DNA from 3 places in the Pseudomonas sp. M20 genome. Region 3 is predicted to be linked to each of the others. Evidence: riboswitches for the same ligand, from Rfam matches in the RefSeq annotation. Region 3 holds a riboswitch; each other region holds the start of a gene.
The links. Region 3 has a riboswitch for cobalamin ahead of ACI514_RS08180 (CbtB domain-containing protein). Riboswitches for the same ligand answer to the same signal wherever they lie in the genome.

Region 1 (2,198 bases), 1.0 Mb from region 3:
TCGTTGTCGATGATCAGCACATCGTCCTGGCCCTTGAACCACTGGTTGTCGGTGCCGAACACCAGCACATGGCCGCCGGGCAGTTCAGCCTTGCCTTCGGCCTGCACACCCCAATCGGTGAAGCCCCAATAGTCGTTGTGGTTAATGACTTTGGTGCCACCGCCGACGACGTTGTTGACCCGCGTGTAGCGCGTGTCCCAGTCGTTGATATGCCCTTTGACAAAGTAGCTCAGGCGCTCATTGATGGTCTGCTCGAAGGTCGCCGTGGCGATCTGTTGCACGCGGTCGTTGGTGGTGTTGTGGTTGTCGACCGGGCGGGCGAAGTCGAGGTTGGCGTCGGCGTATTGGTAGAACAGTTCCAGCCGCGCATCCTCGCCGAACGACTGAATGGCCTTGCCGCCAAACGTGGTGACTTCGTAGGCGCGGCGCTTCTCGCTGATGTTTTTCATGTCGCGGTTGCGATAGGGCTGGTAACCGTCGGAAACGTTGTGGCTGACATACGCCAGCAGACCGAGATCGCCGAAACCGTTCGTGAAGATGTTCTCGACGCGCGCGTCTTCGGTGGTGCCGCCGAAACTGTCGGCGCCCAGATTCACTTCGCCAGAGGTTTTGCGCGATTGCGGGCTGCGGGTGACGATGTTGATCACGCCGGAAACGGCCTGAGTGCCGAACAACAGACTCTGGCCACCCTTGAGCACTTCGATGCGCTCGATAGCGTTGGCCGGCAGGGTGTCCAGATAGAGGCCGCCGTACAGGCGATTGTTCAATCGAACGCCGTCGAGCAGGATCAGCGTGTCGTCGTTGCGCCCGCCGAGCAGCGAATAGGTGCCGTAGTCGAACGGGCCGTTTTTCGGCGCTACGTACAAGCCGGGAATGAACATCTGCATGACGCGGCTGACATCGGCGCTGGGGCCGGCGCGTTCGATCTGCTCGCGGCTGACGATCTCGACCTTGCTGCCGAACTTCGCCATCTCGGCGACAGTGGTGGACTCCACCGACGGTGCAGAAACGATTTGCTGATTGAGTTCCAGCGGCGCGTCGTCGGCCAGCAGCAGTGGGCTGAACAGGCAGCCGCACAAAAGGGTTGGAGCAGAAGTGTTGAAAGGTCGAATCATTGTCTTCTCGAAAAGGATCTTCGCAGAAGAGCATGCAAGAGAAGGCATCGCGCACAGCCAATACCGGCCCATGCCCGCCCACCGCAGGATTTTGCCAAACGAAATTCCAGGCCGGTCTCCGGGCTCGCGCGTATCGAGGCTTTCACCTTCCCATGGCCGTCTGGCCACAGTGGTGTATCGAAAGCATCACGCGCATACCGTTGCGGGGGCAGCACCGGACTGGTTCGAAAAGAACGTACCGGTTTCCCGTTTCACCCCATGCACGGCGGCATGGGACACCTGAAACTGGCCGGCATCTGAACATTCGACAGACCGTTCGTCAACTTGCCGATGAGTGCTCCTCAATCTGGATCTGCCAGTACCACCTATGGACGCCTGAGCGATCGCTTTGATCTGAATGGCTTGCCGACGTTCGGCCCTATATCCTGCACGCCTGTGTGATGGAATGACTTAGGGAAGAATTGCATGCCGTTCAGGGTGATGGTGGTCGGTGGTTACGGAAATTTCGGCAGCATCGTGTGCCGGCATCTGGCGTTGATGCCGCAGATCGGCCTGGTACTCTCCGGCCGTGATCCGCAAAAATTGCAGCGCAAAGTCGATGAACTGAATGGTCAATCGGGCAATGTCTGCGAAGGCTGGTGCGGCGATGCCATGGGCGCCGATTTCAAAGACGCATTGCGGGCGCTGAACATTCAGTTGGTCGTCCACACCGGCGGGCCGTTTCAGGGGCAATCCTATGCCGTCGCCGAGAGCTGCATCGACGCGGGCGTGAACTACTGCGATCTGGCCGACTGCCGAACTTTCGTCAATGGCATCGACGTGCTCGATGCGCGGGCGAAACTGGCCGGCGTGGCGATTCTCAGCGGTTGCAGTTCGGTCCCAACGCTGTCGTCGGCAATCATCGATGAACAGCGCCAGCGCTTTTCCCGCATCGACTCGATCGAACACGGCATTTCCTCATCGGCGAAAATGCCGGGGCTGTCGACCATCGAAGGCGTACTCGCCTATGCCGGCAAGCCGATCAAACAGCTGAAGAACGGCAAGGTGCATGAAGTGTCCGGCTGGCTGGACCTGACCTTGCGC
Region 2 (2,198 bases), 1.3 Mb from region 3:
ATCCCCAGCAGATACGGATCGGCCAACGGGTTGCGCAACAGCGACTGCAAAATCACCCCGCACGTCGCCAGACCGGCACCGCACGCGGCCGCGACCAGTGCGCGGGTCAGGCGGTAGTTCCAGACGATGCCTTCATCGATAGGATCCAGCGCGTACCCGGCGCCGCACAATTTGTTCGCCAGTACTTGCATCACCACGCTAGGTTCAATCGACGTCTCACCAATGGCCACGCCAGCAACCACTGCAATCAACAGCGTCGCCAGGGCCAGTAACGTGCGGATCAGGCTGGCACTCATTGCGACAGGTCATAGCCGTTGATGGCCGTGGCCAGTTGCTCGATGCCGTCGAACATGCGCAGGCTCGCCTGCATGGCCATGGCGTCGAGAATGATGATGCGGTTGTGTTTCACCGCGTCCATGTTGCGTGTCACCGGGTCGCTGCGCAGGAAGGCGAGTTTCTTTTCATAGTCGTCAGCGGGGAAGCGCCGACGGTCCATGCGCGCGATGACGAGGAAGGTCGGATTGGCTTTGGCGATGGTTTCCCAGCCGACCGTTGGCCACTCTTCATCGGACGCCACCACGTTACGCACGCCGAGGGTGCTGAGCATGAAATCGGGAACGCCTTTGTGCCCGGCCACGAACGGCTCGATGTCCATTTGTGCACTGGAAAACCAGACCAGCGCGCTGGCGTCCTTCAGCTGTTTGCCTTGGGCGGTGGCAATCGATTTGGCGAGGCTGGCCTTGAGCTCGTCGTTAAGTTGCTGGCCATGCTCCTGAACATCGAAGATCTGCGCCAGTTGGCTCACGCTTTTGTAAATCGTCTCGATGCGAAACGGCGCCAGTCGCGTGCCATCGGCGCCGACGAGGTTGTCCTTGGCCTCACAATCGGAGGGCAGCAGGTAGGTCGGAATCTTAAGTTCATGAAACTGCTCGCGGGTGCCCACCGCACCTTGTGGGCCGACCATCCACTCCAGTTCAACGGCAACCAGTTCCGGGCGCTTGCCGATCACCGATTCGAAACTCGGCTCGTTGTCGGCCAGGCGCTGGATCTTGTCGTCCTGCGCTTTGTACTTGGCCAGCACATTGTTGAACCACAGTGAGGTGCCGACGACTTTATCGCTCAGGCCCATGGCGTAGAGCATTTCCGTGCCGGCCTGGCCGATGGTCACGGTGCGCATCGGTGCGTGCTGGAAGGTCAGGGTGCTGCCGCAGTTGTCGATCGTCAGTGGATAGGCCGTCGGGGCCGCCTGCGCCATGGCGCAAAGGCTCAGGCCGGTAATGAGGGTGGCGATGCGGGGCAGCAGCATGGGGCAGTCTCCGAGGGAACCGTACGGGGAGCGGGAGAGTACGGATCGGAAACACATCTTCGAACGCAGTCAGGGCAACCGCGCAAGGCCGGGCAGCAAACAAAGACGCGCACGGCACGATGTCCTTCCCGGACACCCCGCCGGTTAGTAGTCACTGTGCCGGCAGGTCTCCTGACTGATGCGTCATCGCCTGGCTCCGGCCTTCCCGGGGTTCACCCAGTGGCAGTCGTGGAGCAGGCTCGGCACCTACAGTTGCGGGGGCAGTTCCGATCAATGCTGTGCAAGCACCTCGGATTCCCTGTTAGTCCCGTTCGGGAACCAGCGGCGGCATGTTAGTCGATCGAGCCGCTGAAGGGGAGACGAATCTGTCGTGGCGCGGATTAGTGCTGGCTCATCAAACCGTGCAATACGCCCAAACGCAGACCCGGTTCGGAGGGCACCATCTGCGCGATGCCGAACACTTTGAACGCCGCCAGCATCAGCACCAGACCACCGGGCAGAATGCTCTGGCGGTGCGCTTGCAGACCGGTCAGTTTCAGTTGCTGGACGTTGTTCACTTTCAACAGCAGCAGCGACAGGCGTAGTAGCCCGCCGTAGGTGATGCCGTCCTGGCCGAAGTCATTCAGGTGGTTGGCCTTGAGCACTTTGGCGAGCATGCGCGCAGTGCCGGAAGAGCCGATGGTTTGCTGCCAACCCTGAGCACGGTAACGCCGGGCAACTTTTTCAAACTGCAGGATGGCGAAGCGTTCGGCTTCCTGCAGCGCGCCGGCGGACACATCGCCGCCGCGAAAAAAGCGCGTGCTCAAGGTGCCGCTGCCGATGGCGATGCTTTCGGTGAGCAACGGTTGCGCACCCTGACCGAGGATCAGCTCTGTGGAGCCACCGCCGATGT
Region 3 (2,198 bases):
GCCCTCTCCCGGAGGGAGAGGGGACTGATTGCGTGGAATGGAAGAGGTACACCGACGTGGAATACCGAGTGGAACGCACATTTTGAAGCACCTACCAATCGGCTCCCTCTCCCTCGGGAGAGGGCTGGGGTGAGGGGCAGCAACAACGCAAATCAAAAGCCGAACGCGCCCCGCTCCTCACCACTCAATAGGCCGAGTGTCAGCTCGCCTGCTCTTGATCTTGATCCACGGGCGACATCGGAAGGCTGAGTGGAGGGATTGATCCGGGCGTGGGAGCGTAGCGACCGTTTGGCGCAGCCAAACACAGCGAGAGGAGGTGCAGCGAAGCAAACCGTAGGCGCTGCGCCCGGATCGATCCCGGAGCGAAGGAACCCCGAGCCCCAGCGAGCGGGCCGCACGCAGGAGCAAGCCTTTTTGGTTACTTTTTCGGCGTCTGGAAAAAGTGACCCGCCGTAAGGGCGGAACCCTAATCAGCAACACCCGCAGCAACGGATATACACCCAAAAATTGACCAAAACCCCACCCCCATGCTCTCCTACACAACTTGTTACGGGTGCCCTTCACAGGGTGAAACGGGAAACCGGTGAATCATGTGCTTTACTCAAGCCCATGTCAGTCCGGTGCTGCCCCCGCAACGGTAAGCGAGCGAAGCGTCAAAACCACTGTGCCCGTGCGGCATGGGAAGGAGACGCTTGCAGGTCGGCCTGACGCCAACCCCTCGTGAGCCCGGAGACCGGCCCGCAACACACAGCCCGCACCTTGTGCGTCGCTGAACATAACAAACCCGCGGTGGGCGGGCGCTGTTCGAACCTCTGCGAGCCCGACCCGCAGGGGTTTTCATGCGCTCGATTCACCCACTGACATTCCAGAGGGAAGCGCCATGTCGATCATCAGCAGCACCGGCAGCAACACGGACAAAATCACCAGCACCACGACTCTGAGCCAACGCCTGACCGCCGCCGTCTTCGCGTCGATCCTCGGCGCCTGCCTGGTTTATTTCGCCGGCTTCTCGCACATCGAAGCGGTGCACAACGCCGCCCACGATACCCGCCACAGCGCCGCGTTCCCGTGCCACTGAGACCTGCCGACATGATCAAGCGAATTGCGCAAACCGCAGGTTTCACCGGACTGCTGGCCGCTCTGCTCCTCACTCTGCTGCAAAGTTTCTGGGTATCGCCACTGATTCTTCAGGCCGAGACGTTCGAGAAAGCCGAACCGGTTGCCGAAGTTCACGAGCACGCCGCCGGCACCGCTGCGCACACCCACGACACTGAAGCCTGGGAGCCGGAAGACGGCTGGCAACGTGTGGTCTCGACCACGGGCGGCAATCTGGTGGTGGCTGTCGGCTTCGCCCTGATGCTCGCAGGTCTCTACACCCTGCGCGCGCCGACCAAAACCTCGCAAGGCCTGCTCTGGGGCCTGGCCGGTTACGCGACATTCGTCCTCGCGCCAACCCTGGGGCTGCCACCTGAATTACCGGGCACCGCCGCAGCCGATCTGGCATCACGACAGATGTGGTGGATTGGCACAGTTGCTTCGACCGCTGTCGGTCTGTCATTGATCGCGTTCAGTCGTCACTGGCTGATGAAGATCCTCGGCGTGGCCATCCTCGCCGTGCCGCACGTGATCGGCGCGCCGCAACCGGAAGTGCATTCGATGCTCGCCCCCGAGGCATTGGAAGCTCAGTTCAAAATCGCTTCGCAGTTGACCAACGTGGCGTTCTGGCTGGCCTTGGGCCTGATCAGCGCCTGGTTGTTCCGCCGCAAAAGCGCTGGCCAATACCACGCATGACCGATGACACCGCAGCGCCGACCTTTGTAGTCGGCCTGGGCTGCCAGCGCGGCTGCCCGGCCAGCACGCTGCGCGCGTTACTCGACCAAGCCTTACAGGCGCACCGCATAGAGCTTGAAACGGTCAAGGCGTTGGCCAGCATCGACCTGAAGCGCGACGAGCCGGGGCTGCAAGAACTTGCTACGCAACTCGCCCTGCCCTTGCTGTACTTCAGCAGCGAAGAACTGGCCAGTTATCAACAACGACTCAGCCACCATTCGCAAATTGCCTACGAACGCACCGGTTGCTACGGCGTGGCGGAAAGTGCAGCGTTGGCACTCGCCGAACAGCTGATTCAGGCCCCGGCAAAACTGCTGATTTCCCGGCAGAAATACGCTCAGGCCACGTTGGCATTGGCCGGCGCGGCG

Region 1: linked by a shared signal. The riboswitch ahead of ACI514_RS12550 (TonB-dependent receptor plug domain-containing protein) and the one ahead of ACI514_RS08180 (CbtB domain-containing protein) in region 3 are both predicted to bind cobalamin.
Region 2: linked by a shared signal. The riboswitch ahead of ACI514_RS13610 (ABC transporter substrate-binding protein) and the one ahead of ACI514_RS08180 (CbtB domain-containing protein) in region 3 are both predicted to bind cobalamin.

Annotation. Positions count from the first base shown of each region.
Region 1 covers NZ_CP173611.1:2,809,289-2,811,486, reverse strand. Annotated here, with positions in the region: gene ACI514_RS12550 (TonB-dependent receptor plug domain-containing protein) at 1-1,115, opposite strand, end outside; cobalamin riboswitch at 1,207-1,413, opposite strand; gene ACI514_RS12545 (saccharopine dehydrogenase family protein) at 1,581-2,198, shown strand, end outside.
Region 2 covers NZ_CP173611.1:3,081,125-3,083,322, reverse strand. Annotated here, with positions in the region: gene ACI514_RS13615 (iron ABC transporter permease) at 1-284, opposite strand, end outside; gene ACI514_RS13610 (ABC transporter substrate-binding protein) at 293-1,306, opposite strand; cobalamin riboswitch at 1,450-1,644, opposite strand; gene ACI514_RS13605 (Ppx/GppA family phosphatase) at 1,687-2,198, opposite strand, start outside.
Region 3 covers NZ_CP173611.1:1,809,579-1,811,776, reverse strand. Annotated here, with positions in the region: cobalamin riboswitch at 535-757, shown strand; gene ACI514_RS08180 (CbtB domain-containing protein) at 881-1,078, shown strand; gene ACI514_RS08175 (CbtA family protein) at 1,090-1,791, shown strand; gene ACI514_RS08170 (cobalamin biosynthesis protein) at 1,788-2,198, shown strand, end outside.